2 regions of the Enterococcus sp. AMC1251 genome follow, and region 2 is predicted to be linked to the other one. Evidence: predicted binding sites of a transcription regulator. Region 2 holds the regulator's gene; the other holds the start of a gene.
The links. Region 2 encodes LexA, which represses DNA repair genes until DNA is damaged. Its sites were predicted from a motif close to CNAACANNTGTTNG; they were not measured.

Region 1 (4,238 bases), 1.6 Mb from region 2:
TATGATTTGACCGATGAAGAAATCACTCGCTATATAGAGACAAAAGAGTATCAGGACAAAGCAGGAGCTTATGGCATTCAAGAGCAAGGTGCGTTATTAGTAAAAAGTATTCAGGGGGATTATTATTCGATTATGGGGTTGCCTATTGCGACACTATATCGAATGCTGCCATCTTTTGATTATTAACTGAACGATGAAAGAAGGAAACAACGAATGAAATGTTCACAAACAAGAGCCATTCAAACACACATGATCACCTATCCACATTTAAATTTTCATAAAACTTTATTTGGCGGTCAATTAATGGCTTGGTTAGATGAAACGGCAGGTATTTCAGCAGTTCGCGTTTCAAGAGCTGCGATTGTCACAGCTTCTGTTGATCATTTAGATTTTCTAGCCCCTTTAAAAGTAAACCATTCTGTTTGTCTCGATGCATACGTATCAGGCGTCGGTACTCGTTCAATGGAAATATTTGCTAAAGTGATTGGTGAAGATTTGTTTACAGGAGAACGTTATCTCGCTGGCACATGCTTTATGACGTTTGTAGTACCTAAAGGAGCTAGCTTACCAAAAACAATTGAGCCTGAGACAAAAGAAGAACGATTTATCTGTCAAGGATATGAAGCGAGAAAACAATCCAGACAGACCAAACGCCAAGAAAGTATTAATCTTGCTAAAAATGTTGAGTTGTCTATTCCTTGGAACAAACAATAGACTTGAACACCCACTTCTTAAACAGAAAGTGAGTGTTTTTTTCTGAATGATGCTATGATAAGACTAACAAAAATGTAAGGGTGTGAATTGTCATGGAAAAACCATCAAAAGAAGAGTTGAAAGAAAAGCTATCCGATATTGAATATGCTGTAACACAAGAAAATGCAACTGAGCGACCTTTTACTGGTAAATATGATGACTTTTACCAAGAAGGAATTTATGTGGATGTGGTGAGTGGCGAACCACTTTTTAGCTCAAAAGATAAATATGATGCAGGCTGTGGCTGGCCGGCGTTTACTAAACCAATTGAAAAACAAGGCATCAAAGAAAATTCAGATTTTTCTTTAGGGATGCGTCGCGTTGAAGTACGCAGTAAAGAAGCGGATTCTCATTTAGGACATGTTTTTACGGATGGACCACAAGATCAAGGCGGTTTACGTTATTGTATCAATGCAGCGGCGTTGCGGTTTATTCCAGCAGAAGAGCTAGAAAAAGAAGGATATGGGGAATATAAAACCTTATTTAAATAATATGAGAGCGTATCTAAGTAGTTAAAATCTGCTTAGATACGCTTTTTTTATAGTTGGAAAATTCAAAAACAGCTATTATTTTATTTTCGCGCAAAAATAATTGCTATTTGCTTAGATTTTTAGTAATATAAGAATATTCAGAAAATTATAAAAAAGAAATAAAATAATTATTTATTAAGGAGAATAAAATGAAAAAAATGAAGGTAACGAAATTGATCAGTGTAATGATGCTGTCTACATTAGTATTAGTAGCATGTGGTGATAGTGGCAATACTGATTCTACAGATAGCGGTAATGAGAGTGGAAAAGCGAGTGGGGAACAGCTTTTTAAATTAGTAGTCCAACAAGAAATGCCAAGTGCAGATTTATCAGTAGCAACAAATACGATCAGCTTTTCAGCATTGAATAATGTCTATGAAGGGTTATATCGTTTAGATGACAAGAGTAAACCACAGCCAGCTGGTGCAGTAGAGCTAGCAAAGAAAAGCGATGACGGACTGACCTATACATTTAAACTTAGAGAAGAGGCTAAATGGTCAAATGGTGATCCTGTAGTAGCATCAGATTATGTCTACGGCTGGCAACGCACAGCTGATCCCAAAACAGCAGCAGAATATGCGTATATGTTTGAGTTAGTCAAAAATGGCGCAGCCGTTTCTGCTGGAGAAAAACGTTTAGACGAATTAGGGATCAAAGCAATCAACGATCATGAACTAGAAGTAACCTTAGAACAAGAAACACCATACTTTGATTACTTATTGGCGTTCCCATCCTTTTTCCCACAAAATAAAAAAATAGTCGAAGAAAAAGGCAAAGATTATGCGACAACGAGTGACGCGTCAGTCTATAACGGTCCCTTTACATTGACTGATTTTGACGGACCTGGAACAGATACCGAGTGGTCTTACACAAAAAATGATCAATATTGGGATAAAGACGCAGTTAAATTAGATAAAATTGCAGTTACAGTAGTCAAAGAAGCTCCTACATCCTTGAATCTTTTCCAAGATGGACAAGCAGACGATGTAATCTTAAGTGGAGAATTAGCAAAACAAATGGCGGATGATCCTGAACTCGTGATTGAAAAAGATGCTCGAACGTCTTATCTTGAATTTAACCAAAGAGATGCAAACTCACCTTATCAAAATGTAAATTTAAGAAAGGCAATCTCTTATTCAATCGATCGTGCTGCGTTGGTTGATCGAATTTTAGGAGACGGTTCGATTGCTTCTACAGGTCTTGTTCCAGAAGGAATGTCGTTTTCACCAGAAGGCAATAAAGACTTTGCTGACGAAAACAAAAGCGTATTGACCCATGATACTAAAAAAGCGAAAGAATACTGGGAAAAAGCGAAACAAGAATTAGGAATCGATTCATTCAAATTTGACATCGTGGGCGATGACACAGATTCTACCAAAAAAGTGTTAGAATATATTCAAGGTGCAGTCAAAGAAACGCTAGATGGCGTGGATGTGACAGTTACCAATGTGCCATTTACTGTTCGTTTAGACCGTGGTAAGAATGGTGACTTCGAAGTAATCATGGGCGGATGGGGTGCTGATTATGCAGACCCAAGTAGCTTTACGGACTTATTCTTGACAGGTGGATCATATAACAGAGGTCGTTACTCAAATGAAAAATATGATCAACTAGTCAACGATTCCGGCAGTAAAAATGCCTCAAATCCAGAAAAACGCTGGACAGATATGGTGGATGCCGAAAAATTATTGATGGACGATATGGGGGTTGCCCCGGTTTATCAAAAAGCAGAAGCACATATGCGCAGTGAAAAAGTCAAAGGTGTAATTGCTCATGGAGCTGGCGCACGATATGACTATAAATGGACGTATATTTCTGAATAAAAATTGGCTCCGTACGAATTTAATCATAATTCGTACGGGCTTTTTTTATCCAACTACTGATTTTCTTAAATCTATGCTAAAATAGAAACGTATGTGCGTATGAAGCATAAGAAACGTTGGTGCAAAAGTAGCTACTTCTGTTCTAACCTCAACGGTATCAAGAAAGGTGAAATTATGTACGAATATATCATTGGTAAAGTGACGTTTATCAGTCCTTACTATATTGTAGTAGAAACAAACAACATCGGCTATCAGATTTCTGTAGGTAACCCTTATCGTTATTCAGGTAAAACCGATCAGCAAATCAAAATTTATGTCCATCAAGTCATCCGTGAAGATGCTCATTCATTATACGGATTTAGTGATCTAGATGAAAAACAACTTTTCTTAAAACTGATCAGTGTTTCAGGAATTGGTCCTAAAAGTGGTTTAGCAATCATGGCTTCAGAAGACCATGGTGGGTTAATCAACGCAATTGAAAGCGAAGATGCCGCTTATTTAACTAAATTCCCTGGTGTAGGTAAAAAAACAGCTCAGCAGATGATACTTGATCTAAAAGGAAAACTAGGTGAACTAGAAACCTCAGAAGCAGCCGTAGAAGCAATGGCGAAAACATCAACGAACCAATCAGCGAATCAGGCACTAACAGAAGCTTTAGAAGCGCTAAGTGCCTTAGGCTATAGCGAGAAAGAAATTAAACGAATCACACCGAAATTAGAAGAACTAGGCAAGCAGCAAACAGATGAATACTTACGTAATGCATTGAAATTCATGATGAAACGCTAAGGAGGAATGGTTATGACAGAAGATGAAAGACTACTTTCAGCTGAAACAAACACGGGGGAAGAGTCACTAGAAAAGTCACTACGTCCACAATTTCTCGAACAATATATCGGTCAAGACAAAGTCAAACAAGAACTTACAATCTACATTGAAGCAGCCCGTAATCGGGAAGAAGCACTGGATCATACTCTTTTATATGGACCGCCAGGATTAGGGAAAACGACAATGGCGATGGTGATTGCTAATGAAATGCACGTCAACATCCGTACAACTAGTGGACCTGCGATTGAGCGAGCAGGTGATTTAGTCGCAATTTTAAACGAATTAGAGCCGGGAGACGTTTTATTTA
Region 2 (4,238 bases):
ATAAATAACAAAATATTACAATCATTACAGAACATTACGGAAAATAACTCAAATAGTTTGAGTCGATCAAAAATTCATGAATAGGGTTTTGGAAAGCACCCTGTTACAGCGAAATAGAAACCAGTCTAAAATAACTCGAAAAGTTATTTTAGACTGGTTTCTATTTTTAAATCACTTCTATTTTATAAATTATTGTATTTTGAAATAACATTATCAACAGTAAATCCAAATTCTTTTAAGACTAAATCTCCGGGAGCGGAAGCACCGAAGCGATCAATCGTTACAGTTGTGCCAGCAGTTCCGACATAACGTTCCCAACCAAAAGGTGAAGCCGCTTCGATCGCAACTCGTTTCGTTACATCTTTAGGTAAAATAGAGTCTTTATAATCAGCTGTTTGTTTTTCAAACAAATCAAAACTTGGCATCGAAACAACGGAAACATCTTTCCCTTGTTCATCTAATGCTTTTTGAGCTTCAATAGCTAAATTTACTTCTGAACCTGTTGCAATCAAGATCCCTTCTGGTTTTTCACCTTTTTGTTTAGAAATCACATAGGCACCTTTTTGAACAAGTTCACCTGCGTTTTCTTTCGTACCTTCAATAACAGGTAAGTTTTGACGGCTTAGAACTAAAACAGTTGGAGCATCTTTTGTTGTCATTGCAATTTTCCATGCAGCAACGGTTTCGTTACCATCAGCTGGACGAATCACTTGTACACCTGGCATGCAACGGATACTTGCTAATTGTTCGACAGGCTCATGAGTTGGTCCATCTTCTCCAACAGCCACAGAATCATGTGTCAATACATACGTTACAGGTGTATTTTGAATTGCTGCTAAGCGTACTGCAGGACGTAAATAATCTGTAAACACAAAGAATGTTCCACCATAAACACGGCTACCTCCGTGTAACTGAATTCCATTCATAGCAGCAGCCATTGCAAATTCACGCACACCAAACCAAATATTGCGACCTTCATATTGACCAGGCTCAAAATCTTTTTCTGCTGCTACCATTGTATTGTTTGAAGCAGACAAGTCAGCAGAACCGCCCCAGAAACCAGGTACAGCTTTAGAAATTGCTTGAATTGTTTCTTTGCTTGTAACGCGGCTAGCTGCACTTGAACCTACTTCATATGTTGGTAATTCACGATCCCAATTTTCAGGAAGTTCATCAGCAAAAGCTTGTTTAAATTGTTTCGCTAATTCAGGATGTTCTTTTTTGTAGTTTTCAAACATAGCATTCCACGTATCTTCTGCTTTTCCGCCTTTTTCCACCATTGTTTCTTTAAAGCGTGCAGCAACTTCTTCTGGAACAGTAAAATCAGGGTACTCCCAACCATAAACGGCTTTAGCTACAGCGATACCATCGGCTCCGATTGGTGCACCATGAACAGACGATGTACCTTCTTTTGGTGCGCCGTAGCCGATAACGGTTTTGACTTCGATCAATGTCGGTTTGTCTGATTCCGCTTTTGCTGATTCAATTGCTTTAGAAATCTCTTCTAAATCATTGCCATCTTTTACTAGGATATGTTGCCAACCATAAGCTTCATAACGAGTGCCAACGTTTTCTGTGAACGCTTTTGATGTTGGGCCATCTAAAGAGATATCATTTGAATCGTATAACACGATCAATTTGCCTAATTTCATGTGTCCAGCCATAGAACTTGCTTCCTGAGAAACCCCTTCCATCAAGTCACCATCACCGCATAATGCATAGGTATAATGATCAATTACTGAAAAACTATCTCGATTATAGGTTGCGGCAGTATGAGCCTCGGCCATCGCCATACCAACAGCCATCGCAATTCCTTGACCCAAAGGCCCTGTCGTTGCTTCAACACCATCTGTGTGATGCACTTCTGGATGTCCAGGCGTTTTACTATCCCATTGACGGAAGCTTTTTAGATCATCCATTGTTACACCGTAACCTGCTAAGTGAAGCAAGCTATAAAGCATTGCTGAACCGTGACCAGCAGAAAGAATGAAACGGTCTCTATCTACCCAATTTGTTGACGTTTTTGGGTTTACTTTCAAGTGTTTTGTCCAAAGTGCATATGCCATAGGTGCTGCACCCATTGGTAGTCCAGGATGGCCTGAATTTGCTTTTTGAACTGCTTCGATACTCAATGTACGAATCGTATTGACGCCTAACTGATCAGTGTTGTCGAACAAAAAAATCATCTCCTATTTAGGTTTTTTTTACCTTTATTATCTATATCTTATCGTATTTCGTTTATGAAAGCAATTACTTTTAGTAAAAACAACTAAAATTATTTTCGATTATGTAATCCTCTAGCTTTTTGGATATTTTTCAGCTTCTCTGGTGTTACGTCATTTCCTTTAGGGTCTACTACCTTCATACCTTCGATATGATGACGCATGCCACCTCTAAAAGCAGCTAAATATTCTTGGCGAAGTACTGATTGTTCTGCTTTTTCTTTCTCAGTTAATTCACTTTCTTTCGCTTTTTTGGCAAGTTCATTGATACGGTTCATTTTTTCAGATGATAACATACTTCTGCCTCCTTATTTTAAAAGGTTGAACAAGCTGATTCAACCTTTTCTTTCAGAACAAGCCTAAGTGGCTAGACAAGTTTACTTTCCAAGTCTATCTTATAAGAAGAGCGCAAAAAATACAACTATATTCTTATCAAAAATATGAAATGACTTTGTTCATGTATAGAAATTATCATTATTTATGTCGGTCATTTTTTACAAAGATTTTAACATAAATACTTTTTTCAAAAAACACGAACGCTTGTTTGATTCCTGTATAAAACTATGGTACACTGAAATTATAAATTGAAAGAAGGTGCGGGTTTTGGTGAAACGTACAGACACAAGACAAATCGAAGTATTAAAATATATATATGAACAAGTTGAGCTCAAAGGCTATCCACCAACTGTAAGAGAAATTGGAAAAGCCGTAGACCTATCTTCAACATCTACTGTTCACGGACACCTAGCTCGATTAGAAAAAAAAGGGCTGATTTTACGTGATCCTACGAAGCCAAGAGCGATTGAATTGACCCCAGATGGTCTTGAAAAAATTGGTGTAAAACCGACAGTTATCCCCATGCTTGGTGTTGTTACAGCTGGTGAGCCTATCTTAGCTGTAGAAGAAGCCTCTGACTTTTTCCCTCTTCCGCCTGATTTGGTAGCAGAAGAAAATGCGTTATTCATGCTGACTATCAGAGGTGAAAGTATGATCAACGCTGGTATTTTAGATGGTGATCAAGTGATCGTTCGCAAACAAAGCGCTGCATCAAATGGTGATATCGTTATTGCGATGACAGATGAAGATGAAGCAACATGTAAACGATTCTTTAAAGAAACAGATCATATTCGTTTACAACCAGAGAATGATGCATTAGACCCAATTATTTTAAATAATGTAAGTATATTAGGAAAAGTTGTTGGGTTATATCGCAATCATATCTAGATAACAAAAAAAACATACTAACGACAGTATGTTTTTTTGTTATCTAGACAACCTTTACTTAATCCACAGCTACTTTGCGCTGATATGTCTCAAATTGATGTGCATAGCTATTTTTTTCGTCCTGTTCACCTTCGCTTAGATTGATCAATGTCCAATCATCCCAAACAATAGCAGGAAATTTCGTATCTCCATCAAATAAATGATGGATAACTGTACGGTACAATACATCGCAATACGGTAAAAAATCTTCGTATATTGCTGAACCGCCCGCAATAAATGTAATACCTGAGAACGTATTTGCGTACTCAAGAACTTCACTCACACTATGAAATACAACAACTCCGTCAGCAGAATATTTTTTATCCTTAGTTAGAACAATCGTTTGACGATTTGGTAATGGACGGCTTCCCATCCCCTCAAAAGTTTTTCTCCCCATGATAATGGTATTGTTTTCAGTCATTTGTTTAAAAAATTTCAAATCATTTGGTAAATGCCATGGTAATTGATTTTCTTTACCAATTATTCCTTGCTCATCTTGAGCCCATATGGCTGCTAACATCAGGAAACTCCTTTCAATTTAAACGGCAATCGGTGCCTTAATTGCTGGATGCGGATCATATCCTTCGATAAGGATATCTTCCAGTTCAAAATCAAATACTGATTTTTTTTCTTGATTTAATTTTAGTTTAGGAAACGAGCGAATTTCTCGAGTAAGTTGTTCATTCATCTGATCGATATGATTTGTATATAAATGAGCATCCCCCAAAGTGTGAATAAAATCGCCTACTTCTA

Region 1: a site for LexA is predicted at 3,191-3,204, ahead of ruvA (Holliday junction branch migration protein RuvA). Genes of this name have one in related genera too.

The regions. Positions count from the first base shown of each region.
Region 1 covers NZ_CM177098.1:181,017-185,254, forward strand. Annotated here, with positions in the region: gene AC4BBR_RS00745 (Maf family protein) at 1-186, shown strand, start outside; gene AC4BBR_RS00750 (acyl-CoA thioesterase) at 214-714, shown strand; gene msrB (peptide-methionine (R)-S-oxide reductase MsrB) at 807-1,244, shown strand; gene AC4BBR_RS00760 (peptide ABC transporter substrate-binding protein) at 1,433-3,106, shown strand; gene ruvA (Holliday junction branch migration protein RuvA) at 3,281-3,892, shown strand; gene ruvB (Holliday junction branch migration DNA helicase RuvB) at 3,905-4,238, shown strand, end outside.
Region 2 covers NZ_CM177098.1:1,749,246-1,753,483, forward strand. Annotated here, with positions in the region: gene tkt (transketolase) at 183-2,177, opposite strand; gene AC4BBR_RS08165 (DUF896 family protein) at 2,276-2,518, opposite strand; gene lexA (transcriptional repressor LexA) at 2,817-3,446, shown strand; gene AC4BBR_RS08175 (dihydrofolate reductase) at 3,505-4,005, opposite strand; gene AC4BBR_RS08180 (thymidylate synthase) at 4,024-4,238, opposite strand, start outside.